Regions from separate parts of the Nonomuraea purpurea genome, predicted to be linked through region 3. Evidence: riboswitches for the same ligand, from Rfam matches in the RefSeq annotation. Region 3 holds a riboswitch; each other region holds the start of a gene.
The links. A riboswitch is a leader RNA that binds a small molecule or an ion and turns the genes downstream of it on or off. The one in region 3 is predicted to bind cyclic di-AMP.
Positions count from the first base shown of each region.

Region 1: another riboswitch for cyclic di-AMP. It lies ahead of ACFOY2_RS31795 (C40 family peptidase); the one in region 3 lies ahead of ACFOY2_RS12735 (hypothetical protein).
Region 2: another riboswitch for cyclic di-AMP. It lies ahead of ACFOY2_RS18600 (coiled-coil domain-containing protein); the one in region 3 lies ahead of ACFOY2_RS12735 (hypothetical protein).
Region 4: another riboswitch for cyclic di-AMP. It lies ahead of ACFOY2_RS11585 (C40 family peptidase); the one in region 3 lies ahead of ACFOY2_RS12735 (hypothetical protein).

Region 1 is NZ_JBHSBI010000018.1:55,891-59,087, forward strand. It holds gene ACFOY2_RS31790 (LuxR C-terminal-related transcriptional regulator) at 1-51, shown strand, start outside; gene ACFOY2_RS31795 (C40 family peptidase) at 102-1,058, opposite strand; cyclic di-AMP (ydaO/yuaA leader) riboswitch at 1,151-1,302, opposite strand; gene ACFOY2_RS31800 (amino-acid N-acetyltransferase) at 1,579-2,136, shown strand; gene ACFOY2_RS31805 (hypothetical protein) at 2,159-3,019, opposite strand; gene ACFOY2_RS31810 (RDD family protein) at 3,140-3,197, shown strand, end outside.
Region 2 is NZ_JBHSBI010000008.1:357,038-360,234, forward strand. It holds gene ACFOY2_RS18595 (phosphotransferase family protein) at 1-358, opposite strand, end outside; gene ACFOY2_RS18600 (coiled-coil domain-containing protein) at 408-1,364, opposite strand; cyclic di-AMP (ydaO/yuaA leader) riboswitch at 1,370-1,513, opposite strand; gene galT (galactose-1-phosphate uridylyltransferase) at 1,582-2,661, opposite strand; gene ACFOY2_RS18610 (DeoR/GlpR family DNA-binding transcription regulator) at 2,658-3,197, opposite strand, start outside.
Region 3 is NZ_JBHSBI010000005.1:317,943-321,139, forward strand. It holds gene ACFOY2_RS12720 (rod shape-determining protein) at 1-42, opposite strand, end outside; gene ACFOY2_RS12725 (class I SAM-dependent methyltransferase) at 172-705, shown strand; gene ACFOY2_RS12730 (DUF5302 domain-containing protein) at 773-973, shown strand; cyclic di-AMP (ydaO/yuaA leader) riboswitch at 1,143-1,277, shown strand; gene ACFOY2_RS12735 (hypothetical protein) at 1,466-2,137, shown strand; gene ACFOY2_RS12740 (alpha/beta fold hydrolase) at 2,175-3,020, shown strand; gene ACFOY2_RS12745 (winged helix-turn-helix transcriptional regulator) at 3,042-3,197, opposite strand, start outside.
Region 4 is NZ_JBHSBI010000005.1:84,420-87,616, forward strand. It holds gene ACFOY2_RS11575 (class I SAM-dependent methyltransferase) at 1-325, opposite strand, end outside; gene ACFOY2_RS11580 (SSI family serine proteinase inhibitor) at 432-809, shown strand; gene ACFOY2_RS11585 (C40 family peptidase) at 919-1,473, opposite strand; cyclic di-AMP (ydaO/yuaA leader) riboswitch at 1,500-1,638, opposite strand; gene ACFOY2_RS11590 (3-isopropylmalate dehydrogenase) at 1,739-2,785, shown strand; gene ACFOY2_RS11595 (branched-chain amino acid aminotransferase) at 3,001-3,197, shown strand, end outside.

The DNA of each region.
Region 1 (3,197 bases), on a different contig from region 3:
GCCACCGCGATCGAGGCCGTGGCCTGGGCCGCGCGCCGTCAGCTGATCTGAGCCTGCGGGCTCGGATCGGCTCCGACCGGCTTTCACCGGTTACATCGGCTTCAGCCGGCGATGCGGACCGCGCCGGCCCACGGCCGCCTGTCGATCGAGGCGACGCGTACGACGTCACCCGTCTGGGGGGCGTGCACCATCATGCCTCCGCCGATGTAGATGCCGACGTGGTGCAGGTCGTTGTAGAAGAACACCAGGTCGCCCGCGCGCAGCTCAGAACGGGAGACGTGCCTGCCCGCGGTCCACTGGTCGCCGGTGTAGTGGGGCAGCGAGACGCCCACGCGCTGGAAGGCGGCCATCACCAGGCCGGAGCAGTCGTAGGAGCTCGGGCCCGCCGCGCCCCAGACGTACGGCTTGAGCTGCTGCGTGAGCGCCCATCGTGCGGCCTGCGCCGCCTTGCCGCCGCCGATGACGGGCAGGTTCACATGCGTGGCCCGCGTCCCCGGGCGGCCCGCCTCGCCCAGCGCCCGGCTGTACAGGTTGCTCTCGACCCGGCCGATGAGCTTGGTGATCTTGTCGCGCCTGGTGTCAAGCTCCGCGACGATCCGCTCCATCTCGTCGATGCTGGCCTTGGCGTCGGCCCTGGCGCGGCTGGCGGCGTCCATGGCCCGGGTGACCTGGTTGACCTGCTCGCCCTGCTGCTCCTGGATCGCGTACGTGGTCGCGGCGCGGTCGAGGATCTCCTTGGGGTCGTCGGCCGCGCTGAAAACCATGGCCGTGCTGAGGCCGCCCGACATATAGGCGCTCTGGGCGAGGAGAACCGCCCTGGCACGCTTGGCGGTCAGATCGGCCTCACTGGCCGCCAGCGTCTTCTGTGCGGCCTCTGAGGTCGTCTTCGCGGTCTTGAGCTTCTCCCGCTGGCCGTTGTACTGCTCGGTCAGCGTCTCGATCTCGGTGTGAAGCTCCTCCACCTGTTTGGCGAGCTCCTTTAATGAGGGTTTCGGATCCGCGGACGCCGGGCCGGCGGGGATGGCGAACAGCAGCGCGGCGACTGTGAGACTTGCCACACCGAACCGGCGTGGCCGCCGGGCGCGTTCCGGAGGGCGGGCGTGCTTGCCCGCCGACTTCCCCCCGCGACTGTGCGTGCGCTTCACCAACCAGCTCCTCTCATGAACGCCTACCGGGTTAGCTGACGGGTTCGGGCCGGAGCAGCCCTACCGAGAGGTCTCGGATTCACCCCGATGGTGGCGTTTTGAAGGCGCCACCGGCGGTTCCCCGGCTTCCCTTGCGGGAATTGGGCGTGTCCTCCCACGCGCGACACGCAGGGGGCATCGTCGCTGGACACTAATGCACTCCGGGTTGGTGCTCAACCAGAACGCCGGATCTGTAGAGGTTTCACAACCGAAGTGTCACAGGGGGATCTCGTGATCAACCGTGTACAAGTGACTTTATGCCCTCTTTGCCCGTGGTTCCGCCGAACCTGGGTTCGTGTGGCAGCCGTGCTCACTTGGCCACAACATGTAACAGGATGGGCCGAGACATGGGAGTTAGGGCTGAGCCGTAATGACATCTGTACTCTGGAGAGCCATGGAGCAGGTGGCCGAACCGACAATGCCGGAGACCAAAGTGGTGATCCGGCGTGCCCGCACGCCCGATGTGCGGGTGGTCAGGCGCTTGGTGGACACCTACGCGGGCGCGGGACCGCGGCTCCTGGAGAAGGCCACAGTGACGCTGTACGAAGACGTACAGGAGTTCTGGGTGGCCGAACGAGACGGGCAGGTCGTCGGCTGCGGCGCGCTCCACGTGCTCTGGGAGGACCTCGCCGAGGTCCGCACGGTGGCCGTGGATCCCGAAAGCAGGGGTTTGGGCGTCGGCCGTCAGATCGTCTCCGCACTCATACGGCAGGCGAAGGATTTGGGGCTACGGCGTGTATTCTGTCTGACTTTTGAGGTTGACTTCTTCGCCAGACTCGGATTCCGCCCGATCCAGGGCACTCCGGTCTCACCCGAGGTCTACGCCGAACTGCTGGCCTCATACGACGAGGGTGTGGCGGAGTTCCTCGACCTGGAACACGTCAAGCCGAACACTCTCGGCAACACCCGCATGCTGCTGCATCTGACATCGGGTGACGCGGACCTTGGCTAGATGGAAAGGTGATTGTTGATACCTATGTCGATACGTTGGGCAGCACGGGCATGTGTCCTGACACGTGCCACACGCGCACTCGAAGCGAGGTGACACGGTGAGCACCGGACAGCCGCCGTATCCACAGGACGAATCCGGCGAGAACTCTGCGCCCCGCAATCCCCAATATGGGCAGCAGAACATGGGCCGCCACCCCAACGAGCCTGATCCTGACGCCACTGTGATCGGCTATCGGGCGGACGACGCCTTCGGCCAGCAGGGATATGGTCAGCAGCAGGGCTACGGCCAGCAGCCCCAGTACGGCCAGCAACAGGGTCAAGGCCAGCAGCAGGGCTACGGTCAGCAGCAGGGTTATGGCCAGCAACAACCCCAGTACGGCCAGCAGCCGCAGTCGCAGCCCGACTACGGGCAGCAGGGCTACGGGCAGCAGCAGGGCTATGGCCAGCAGCAACAGGGTTACGGCCAGCAGCCCGACTATGGTCAGCAGCCCGGCTACGGCCAGCAGCCTGACTACAGTCAGCAGCAGGGGTACGGTCAGCAGCAGCAGGGCTACGGGCAGCAGCCCGACTACGGCCAGCAGCCGCAGTCCCAGCCCGGCTACGGCCAGCAGCCCCAGTCGCAGCCCGGCTATGGCCAGCAGCCGCAATCCCAGCCTGACTACGGGCAGCAGGGCTACGGTCAGCAGCAGGGTTATGGTCAGCAGCCTGACTACGGGCAGCAGCAGGGCTATGGCCAGCAGCCGCAGTCGGGTCAGCAGCAGTACGGGTACGGGCAGCAGCCCCAGTCCCAGCCCGACTACGGGCAGCAGGGCTATGGGCAGCAGCAGGGCTACGGCCAGCAGCAGCAGTCCCAGCCCGGCTACGCCCAGCAGGGCTACGGGCAACAGCAGGGCTACGGCCAGCAGTACGGCGACCAGCAGCAGTACGGTCAGGCCTACGGCCAGCCGCAGGCCCCCTACGGTCAGGCCCCTTACGGCCAGGCGCCGGGCTACGGCCCGGTCGGCATGCAGCCGCCGGGTGCTCCGGCTCCGCTGGCCGAATGGTGGCAGCGCCTGGTGGCCA
Region 2 (3,197 bases), on a different contig from region 3:
GCGCATCAGTCTCTCCAGAGGTCAGGTCGCGGCCGGGCGGTCGCACCGCTGAGTCCGGCCGCAGTGGCGACCCGGTCAATTCCCGCTCATAGGTGACGACGGTGCCCTCATGCTCCTCAACCATCAGGATCTCTGGCGTGGAGAAGGGCAACGGGTGGCGAGCGATGTCCGCATAGACCTGACGTGTCAGGTTGAGGTCCTCTGGCGGTCTTCCGTCCCATACTTTGGCGATCACTCCCTCGCCGAGCCAGTAGACGGCACCTTCGACACCGGCGGCCAGTGGCCGGGCGGCGTGGTAGCCGCGGTGCGCGAAGTACTGAAGCCAGTCGGCGGTGTGCCTTTGCCGGTAGTCGACCATGGGATGAGTACACCCGTTCTGGTCCGCCCGCGCACGCGGCCCTGCGCTGTCACTGCATCGAGATGTGCACGTGGTCGAAGTGGTTCTCGGTGACGCTGCCGCGATCCGACATCCCCTCCCAGCCCGAGCCCTGGTTGATGCGCTGTCTCCAGATCACGTACTTGACGCCCAGCTTGTCCTTGTTCTTGATCGCCCAGTCCGCGATGCGGTCGCCCAGGGCGTTGTTGATGGCCGACGGCATCGAGCCGCCCGTGCTCATCATGAAGTCGCAGGCCCGTCCGAGCGGATGCTCGCCGCTGGCGCCGGCTCGGAAACAGCCCACGTCGAACGGCAGCGCGAAGTTCTTGCCGACCTGTTCCTTCATGATGCGCGTACGGGAGGTGATGTTGTCGGAACCCGAGGGGAGTTCGGGCGTCCAACTGCCGTTGGACTTGCGGCCCGTGCCGAACGGCACCAGGTCCTGGAGCTTGTTCTGGATGTCCTTGATGACGTCCTTGGCCTCGTCGCGCTGGCGGGCGACCTCGGCCGCGTCCCCGCCGATCTTGGTGGCGAGCGCGGCGGCCTCGTCGGATGCCCGCTTCTTGTCGTCGCGCGCCTTGGCCACGCTCTGAACCAGGGCCTGCTGCTCGGCGGTCAACTGGCTCATCAGGGCGGCGCCGGGGGCGTTCTGGGCCATCAGGAAGCTGGGGATCGAGCGCTCCTCGTTCTGGTAGCTCATCCTGGCGAGCTCGGCGACGCGCTGCTCGGCCGTGGCCAGCGTCTGGTCGGCGGTGGTCAGGCGCTGCTTGGCCGTCTTGGCGGCCTCCCGCGCCTGGGCCAGCTCGACGCGCTTGAGGTTGTACTTCTCGATGAGCTTGTCGACCTTGCCGTTGAGCTGCTTGAGCTGGGTGCGCAGCTCGGCTTCCGACGGTTTGGGGGCGGCCGACGCCACGCCCGCCGGGAGGACGGCGATGGCGGTGGCGGTGATGAGGCCGATGGCAAGGTTCGCGGGGGACGAAGCCGCCACGTGGTGATTCCTCTCCCTCTGCCGACCGGGTTAGCTGACGGGTTCGGGCGGGGAGCTGCGATTTTCCCTACCACGTATGTGGATTCACCCCAGGTGCGATGGGTCCCCGGTTCCCGGGTGACGCGCCCGGGATTAGGCCTGCAACGGCAGTTGCGGCCGGTGCATATTGGGATGTTAGTGGTAGATCACGGGTAATGCGACCTTAAGGAGAAATCTATTAGTGATCAATCTGTGATCGGAGCATGCTCGCGGCCTCCTCCGGCAGCACGTCGTTGACGAAGGCGCCCATCGCCGACTCCGAGCCCGCCAGGAACTTGAGCTTGTTCGGCGCCCGCCTGACGCTGAACAGCTCCAGGTGCAGATAGGCCAGGTCACGGTCCTGACGCACGGGCGCCTGGTGCCAGGCCGCGATGTAGGGCATCACGAGCCCGAACAGCCCGTCGAAGGCCCGCAGCACCGAGGTGTACAGCGGTGCGAACGCGGCACGTTCCGCCTCCGACAACGCCGCCAGATCGGGCACCTGCCGGTGCGGATAGAGGTGCACCTCGAACGGCCAGCGCGCCGCGGCGGGCACGAACGCCGTCCACAGCTCGTTGGCGGCCACCACCCGCGTCCCCGCGGCACGCTCGGCCGCCAGCACGTCGGCGAACAGGTTGCCCGGCCCCTTGTGACGGGCGGCGGCGCCGAGCTGGAGCTTGGTGCGCGGCGTGACGTACGGGTAGGCGTAGATCTGGCCGTGGGGGTGGGCCAGCGTGATGCCGATCTCCTCGCCCCGGTTCTCGAAGCAGAACACCTGCTCCACGCCCTCCACCCCGGACAGCTCGGCCGTGCGGTCGGCCCACGCCTCCATCACCAGCTCGACCTGGGCGTCGGAGAGCCGGGAGAAGGACGAGGAGTGGTCGGAGGTAAAGCAGACCACCTCGCACCGCCCCACTCCCGGGCGGACCTCACTCAGCCCGCCCACATCCTGATAAGTCCCCAAATTTCCGGAAAAAGAGGGGAAGCGGTTCTCGAACACCACCACGTCGTAGTCGTACGCCGGGATCTCCGTCGACCTCGTCTCCGACGACGGGCACAGCGGGCATTCGGCGGCCGTGCCCGTCGGCAGGAACGTCCGCGTCTGCCGGTGCCCCGCCATCGCGATCCACTCCTCGGTCAGCGGGTCGTAGCGCAGCTCGGAGGCCACCGGCCGGGGACCGAGCGCCCGCCGGTCGATCGCGCTCCTGCCGGCGTCGTCCCGCCGGTCGAAGTAGATCAGCTCTCGGCCGTCGGCCAGGTGGGTGATGGTGCGCTTCAAGGCGAGCCCTCCGCGATGATCAGTTCGCCGGCCCGTTCGGCCAGGTCGGTACGTGCGTTCTCGGGCAGCCCCGCGTCGCTGATGACCACGTCGGCCTCGCTCAGCTCGGCGATGGTGCTGATGCCGACCGTGTTCCACTTTGTGTGGTCGGCGGGGATGACCAGCCGGTGGGCCGCCGCCACCAACTCTCTGTCGGTCTCTGACTCCAGCAGGTTGGGCGTGGTGAACCCGGCCCGCACGCTCATCCCGTGCACCCCCAGGAAGAGCGTGTCCACGTGCAGGCGGCGGATCGCGGCCACGGCCACCGGGCCGACCAGCGCGTCGGAGGGCGTGCGCACGCCGCCGGTCAGCACGACCGTGCGGTCGGCGCGCGGGTTGCGGTGGAAGACCTCGGCGACGGGGATCGAGTTGGTGATCACGGTGAGCTCGGGCACGCCGATCAGGTGGTGGGCCAGCGCCCACGTCGTGGTGCCCGCGGACAGCGCCACCGCCGTGCCGGGGCGGACCAGCCGGGCCGCCTGCCGGGCGATGGCCTC
Region 3 (3,197 bases):
CGCGCCTAGGTCCACGGCCAGGTCGCGGCCCAGAAGACTCATGTCTGGATCGGGGGCTCGAACATCATGTATGTCCTATTTCCGACCTTTCCCCAACACAACACCAGGAACGGCGCGGATCCCCTTTACCCGAGTATCGTCGGGTTTCCGATAATCTTGGAGGCTCACCTCGTGCTCGACTACGACCTGGAGGCGGCCCACTACGACGAGACCCGCGGTGGGTTGCCCCGCGCAGAGTCCGCCGCCGGGGCCGTGTGCGAGCTCGTCCCCGCCGGGGGCACGCTGCTCGACATCGCCTGCGGCACCGGGCTCGTGAGCCGGGAGCTGGCCGGGCGGGGCCTGCGGGTGCTCGGCGTGGACGCCTCCCAGGGGATGGCGCGGATCGCCGCCGGCCGGGTGGACGTGGTCCTGGGCGACGGCCGGGCGCTGCCCGTCCGCGACGGCGCGTTCGACGCCGTAGCCGTGATCTGGCTGCTGCACCTGCTGGACGACGCCCGCCCGGTGATCGCCGAGGCCGCCCGCGTGTTGCGGCCCGGGGGAGTGTTCGTCACGACGGTCGACAAGCGGGCCGCGCATGAGCGGCGAGACCACGTTCGTCGGGCACGGCCAGGGACGCTCGGGGCCCGACCCGACCTTCCGCCTGCTGGCCTTCACCCGGCTCTGAGCCCGGCCAGAGCGATGCCTGGTAGGCGTGCCGCGTCTTGAGGCCGGTTTCGCGTCATAAGCGGCTCCATGCGAAGCTGTAGAGGTCCCAACACCACGGAGGTCCTCAATGGCGGAAACACCGGAGCCGGAAACCAGCGAAACTCCCGAGGACGAGATGAAGCGCAAGTTCCGCGAGGCGCTGGAGCGCAAGCGCAACCAGGGCGCGGGCTCGGGCGCGGGTGGCAGGGGCGTCGACCCATCGAAGATTCACGGGGCGCACGGTCCGGCTGCGAGTAAGAGATCGTTCAGGCGCAAGAGCGGCGGCTGAGGCTGACATTTTTCCTTCGGGGGGTACGGGTTGCCGTGCCCCCCTTCTCTTTACCTTCTTAGGTAGATCTTCGCCCGTTTCATTATGAATCGTTTGCGTTTGTCCGGAATGTCTGGTTAAAGTAATCGCCAAAACCAGCCGGTGGCGTGGACCTCACCCAGGAGGAACCAGCCGGTTGGCGCCGAATCCCGATCATTCGGGAACCGGGGACCCAGGTTTTTGGGGTGAATCCGGCCGTGTGCCGGTAGGGCAACTCCACGCCCGAACCCGTCAGCTAACCCGGTAGGCGTGATGGAGAGGAACTGTGATCAATGCATGACCGCGTCATACCCCCAGACAGCGTAGTGCCGGCCGCCGGCTGAGCGGTTCTCCCCAGCTCTCCACGCTTTTCCCGCGCTGCGCGTAGCCGTCACCCCGTCAGGCGTCCTGTCCGGCTACCCCCTTTGCCACGGCGCGATCCCCCTGTCCCCTCGCAAAGGACTTTACGTTTTCATGACTGCTCGTTTTGGCCTGCGTTCCCTTGCCATGGTCGGCGTTTCCGCCTTCAGCGCGCTGTCCATCGCCGGCACCGCGGCCCACGCCGACTCCGACACCGACGAGAAGATCCTGCTCAAGGGCTCCACGACCGCCTCGTACTTCTGGGACGACGCCTCGGGCCGCGCGGGCGACACCGGCCTGCCGGCCAGCGGCAAGCCCATGCAGAAGGGGCTGGCCGCCAGCCCGAGCTGGCCACTGCTGACCGAGGGTTATGTGACGTACAACGGCAAGAAGCTGCCGTTCTTCGTCGGCGACCGCGGGCCGGGCGTGCCCTCCAACAACGGCATCATGCTGGACCTCGACGGCAAGACCTTCGCCGAGCTGACCGGCGGCACCTTCAACAACGACACGCTGGGCGTGGACGGGGTCGGCGGGCAGGGGCACATCAAGGTCGACTACGTCATCACCAAGTGGGGTGACGGGCCGGGCAAGAAGAACTATCCGGTGCCGTTCTCGAGTGGGGCCTACGCCGAGCGCGACAAGAACCCGGCCACGCCTCCGGAGCCTGTGGGTGAGGTCAACGAGTCGGGCAGCGCGGGCGGCGCCCTGATCGCCGGCGCCCTGGCCATGGCCGGTGGCGGCGCGGTGCTCGGGCGCGAGCGTATCCGCAAGGTCATCAAGGGCTGACTGGACCGACCCGGACCAGAATGTCATTCTGGTCCTCGTGACGATCCGCGTAGCCGCCAACGGCATCGAAATCGCCTATGAGAGCTTCGGCTCACCAGAAGGACGACCCCTGCTCCTGATCATGGGGCTGGGCGCGCAGCTCATCCACTGGGACGAAGAGCTCTGCGGGCTCCTGGCGGCCCAGGGGCACCACGTCGTACGGTTCGACAACCGCGACACGGGCCTGTCCACCCATTTCCACGACGTCGGCGCTCCCTCGGCGGGGGCGCCTTCGGCGTACCTGCTGGACGACCTGGCCGACGACGCCGCGGGGCTCATGGACGCCCTCGGCTGGCCGGCCGCCCACGTCGTGGGCGCCTCCATGGGCGGCATGGTCGCCCAGGCGCTGGCCATCCGGCATCCGGAACGCCTGCTGACGCTCACCTCGATCATGTCGACGCCCGGCCCGTCCGTCGCGCCGCCGAGCGAGGCCGCCATGGCCACCCTGATGGCCAGGCCCGCGGGTGATCGCGAATCCGTCATGGCGCAGTCGCTGGAGACGTGGTCGGTGATCGGGTCGCCCGGTTACGAGCTGGATCGCGAGCGGGTGACCGCGGTGGCCGGGCTCGCCTTCGACCGCTGCTTCGATCCCGGGGGCACCGCCCGCCAGCTGGCGGCCATCATGGCCTCGGGCGACCGGACGGAGCTGCTGGCCGGCGTCCGGGCGCCGACGCTCGTGCTGCATGGCGAGGCCGACCAGCTCGTCCCGGTCGCCGGCGGCCGGGCCACGGCGGCGGCCATCCCCGGTGCGCGGCTGGTGACCTACCCGGGGATGGGGCACGATCTGCCCCGGCCGCTCTGGCGGGACATCGTCGGCGAGATCACCAAGCACACCTCGGCCTGAGGGCCGCGAGAAGTCCGCGTTCTACGCGGACTTCTCGCGGTTGCGCAGGATCTCGGCCACGTTCTCCTCGGCCCACTGCGCCACCACCGAGACGGGGCCGTGCAGCGAGTGGCCCAGGTCCGTCAGCGTGTACTCCACCCGAGGCGGCACCTCCGCGAACACCTCCCGCGTCACCAG
Region 4 (3,197 bases), 230 kb from region 3:
CGTACCAGCGCACGCTGGGCGGCACGGCCATCCGGTGGTAGCGGGTGTCGAGCCCGCAGCCCAGGTGGAGCACGACGGCCTCCGGGTGCTCCGCCAGGTACTCGGCGGCCCAGTCGTCGACGGAATGCGCCCTGAGCGCGACGGCCGGGGCGATGGCGGGGCCGATGCCCGTCTTGGAGAAGTCGTAGTCGATGCGGTCGATCGTCTCGGCGGCCAGTTTGTCGCCGAGGATCGGGTGACGGGATCGTGCGTCGAGCGCCCTGCCGTACAGGGTGGCGAGCAGGGTGGCTTTCTCCCCCGTCAGGTGCACTTTCTGCTGCCCCATACCACCACGCTACGTCTGCGGCCGAGGGTAGGGACACCTCACCGTCCGGATACGCAGAGCATTGGTAGCGTCACGATCTGTATCCGATCGTCGAGGAGGCCCCCGCATGCCCCTGATCCAGCGCGCCGTCGCCGTCCCTGCCTTCGCGGCCGCCCTGTTCGTCACGGCCGCCCCCGCCCATGCCGAGATCGGGCAGCTGGAGATCACGCGGTACGACGTCCGCTCGGGGGAGAAGCAGCAGTGGTACCTCGCCTGCGATCCGGACGGCGGCACCCACCCTGATCCCGTCGGCGCCTGTGACCGGCTGCGCGGGAGCGACGCCGACCTGGAGCGGCTCCGGTTCGGGCCGGCGCCGTGCCCGAAGATCTACGATCCGGTCGAGGTCGAGATCGTGGGCTACTGGAACGAGGAGCCCCGGCGCTTCCGTCACCGATACCCGAACCCCTGTTCTGTCCGCTACCAGGCGGCTCCTGTCGTGCTGTAGGCGTCCCGGCCCGCGGTGTCCGCGTCGGGCTCCCCGGCATGGGAGGGGGGAGTCGTCCGCACGCCGTGGAAAGACGCGAACACCGCGGGCCGGGAGATGAGGGCTCACCTCAAAGGGTGGCGACGGGCATGGACGGGGCAGGGGTGAGGCTCTGCTTGATCGAGAGCCGCACGCCCTTGGGATCGGGCCGGACGGCGCCGACGAAGGCGTCTCTGCGCCAGTTCGACAGCCGTTCTTCCTTGACCACGTCGCCGGAATGCGGCGCGTGCACCATGAAGCCGGGCTTGGAGATCATCCCGACGTGGCCCAGATTGCTGAAGAACACCAGGTCGCCCGGCTTGAGGTTCTTCCAGGAGATCTTCCTGTCGAACGCGGCGTACTGGTCGTTGGTGACGCGGGGCAGTTCGATCCCCGCGGCTTCGTAAGCTCGGAGCATGAGCCCCGAGCAGTCGTAGCCACTGTCGCTCGCTCCGCCCCAGACGTACGGGATCCCGCGTTTGTCCATGGCGAACTTGAGGGCGATCTTCCAGGCGGGCTTGTTCTGCTTGTCCTGGATGCGCTTGAGCTTAGGGCCGGTCAGAGTGATGTCGGCGCCGTCCTGGGGATCGGCGGCCGCGTGCGCGGGGGTGACCAGAGCGAAGAGCCCTGCTGTGCCCGCCGCCACGAGAATGGCGATGCGAGACAGTGAACTGATCCTTCCACGTGGCCTACCGGGTTAGCTGACGGGCTCGGGCCTGGAAGTAGCCCTACGGCTTGCGCCGATTCGCCCCAGGGGAAAGGTGGGTCCCCGGCTCCACACAGGGCTGTGTGGATTAGGCTGGCTCGGACTCTAACGAAACGGTCAAAGCGTGGCAAATCTGTTAAAACCGGGCGTCCGGACAATGAGATGATGTGTTCGTCAGTCGAGACGAGCCGGTAAGGTACCGCCCATGGACTCGCGTAACATCCGCCTGGCCGTCATCCCCGGGGACGGGATCGGCACTGAGGTCGTAGCCGAAGGACTCAAGGTCCTGGAGGCCGTCGGCACGAAGATCGAGCCCACTCACTACGACCTGGGCGCCGCACGCTACCACCGCACCGGCGAGACGCTGCCCGACGCGGTCCTCGAGGAGCTGCGCGGCTACGACGCGATCCTGCTCGGCGCCGTGGGCGACCCCAGCGTGCCGCCGGGCGTCCTCGAGCGCGACCTCCTGCTCCGCCTGCGTTTCGAGTTCGACCACTACGTCAACCTGCGGCCGGTCAAGCTGTTCCCCGGCGTGGAGACCCCGCTGGCCGACACGCCCGCCGAGGACATCGACATGATCGTCGTCCGCGAGGGCACCGAGGGCCTCTACGCGGGCACCGGCGGCGTCATGCGGCGCGGCACGCCGCACGAGATCGCCACCCAGGAGTCGCTCAACACCGCCTACGGCGTCGAGCGCGTGGTGCGTTACGCCTTCCAGAAGGCCCAGTCGCGGCCCCGCAAGAAGCTCACGCTCGTCCACAAGACCAACGTCCTGACCTACGCGGGCGACCTGTGGCAGCGCACGGTCAACCGGGTGGCGCAGGAGTTCCCCGAGGTCACGACCGACTACTGCCACATCGACGCGGCCTCGATGTTCTTCGTGAGCCAGCCTGAGCGCTTCGACGTGGTCGTCACCGACAACCTGTTCGGCGACATCATCACCGACCTCGGCGCGGCCATCGCCGGCGGCATCGGCCTGGCGGCCAGCGGCAACATCAACCCCGAACGCACCTCGCCGAGCATGTTCGAGCCGGTGCACGGCAGCGCCCCCGACATCGCCGGGCAGGGCAAGGCCGACCCCACCGCCACCATCCTGTCCGTCGCCATGCTCCTCGACCACCTGGGCCTGCACGATGCGTCGGCCAAGGTCGAGCAGGCGGTCGCCGACGACATCCTGGAGCGGCTGACCGGCTGGGCCGGCCGCACGACCCATGAGATCGGCGACGACATCACCGCGCGAGTATCCGGCTAGGACCGCCTAGCCCCGATCAGCGCCTGGCGGTCCGAGGAGGACTGCCAGGCGCTTTTTCGCGTCTACACGGGCGAACCCCGCCAAGGGCCGCTAGCCATCCCATATGGCGAGACAATAGGAAGTACGGACTGCCCTCAGCCGCCGTCAGGCATCGTGAATCCGCAGATCCAGCAGTTTCGGTAGATTTCGCAGAAGTCGCAGAGAGAAGGACCGCCATGACCATCGCTCAGAAGCTCAGCTTCGACGTGCAGCTATCCGACCACGCTCGCACCGCGGCCGAGCGGGAGCAGGTACTGGCGAACCCCGGCTTCGGCCAAACCTTCACCGACCACATGGTCTCGATCGACTACACCGAGGGCGCGGGCTGGCACGACGCCAGGCTCATGCCGTACGGGCCGCTCTCGCTCGACCC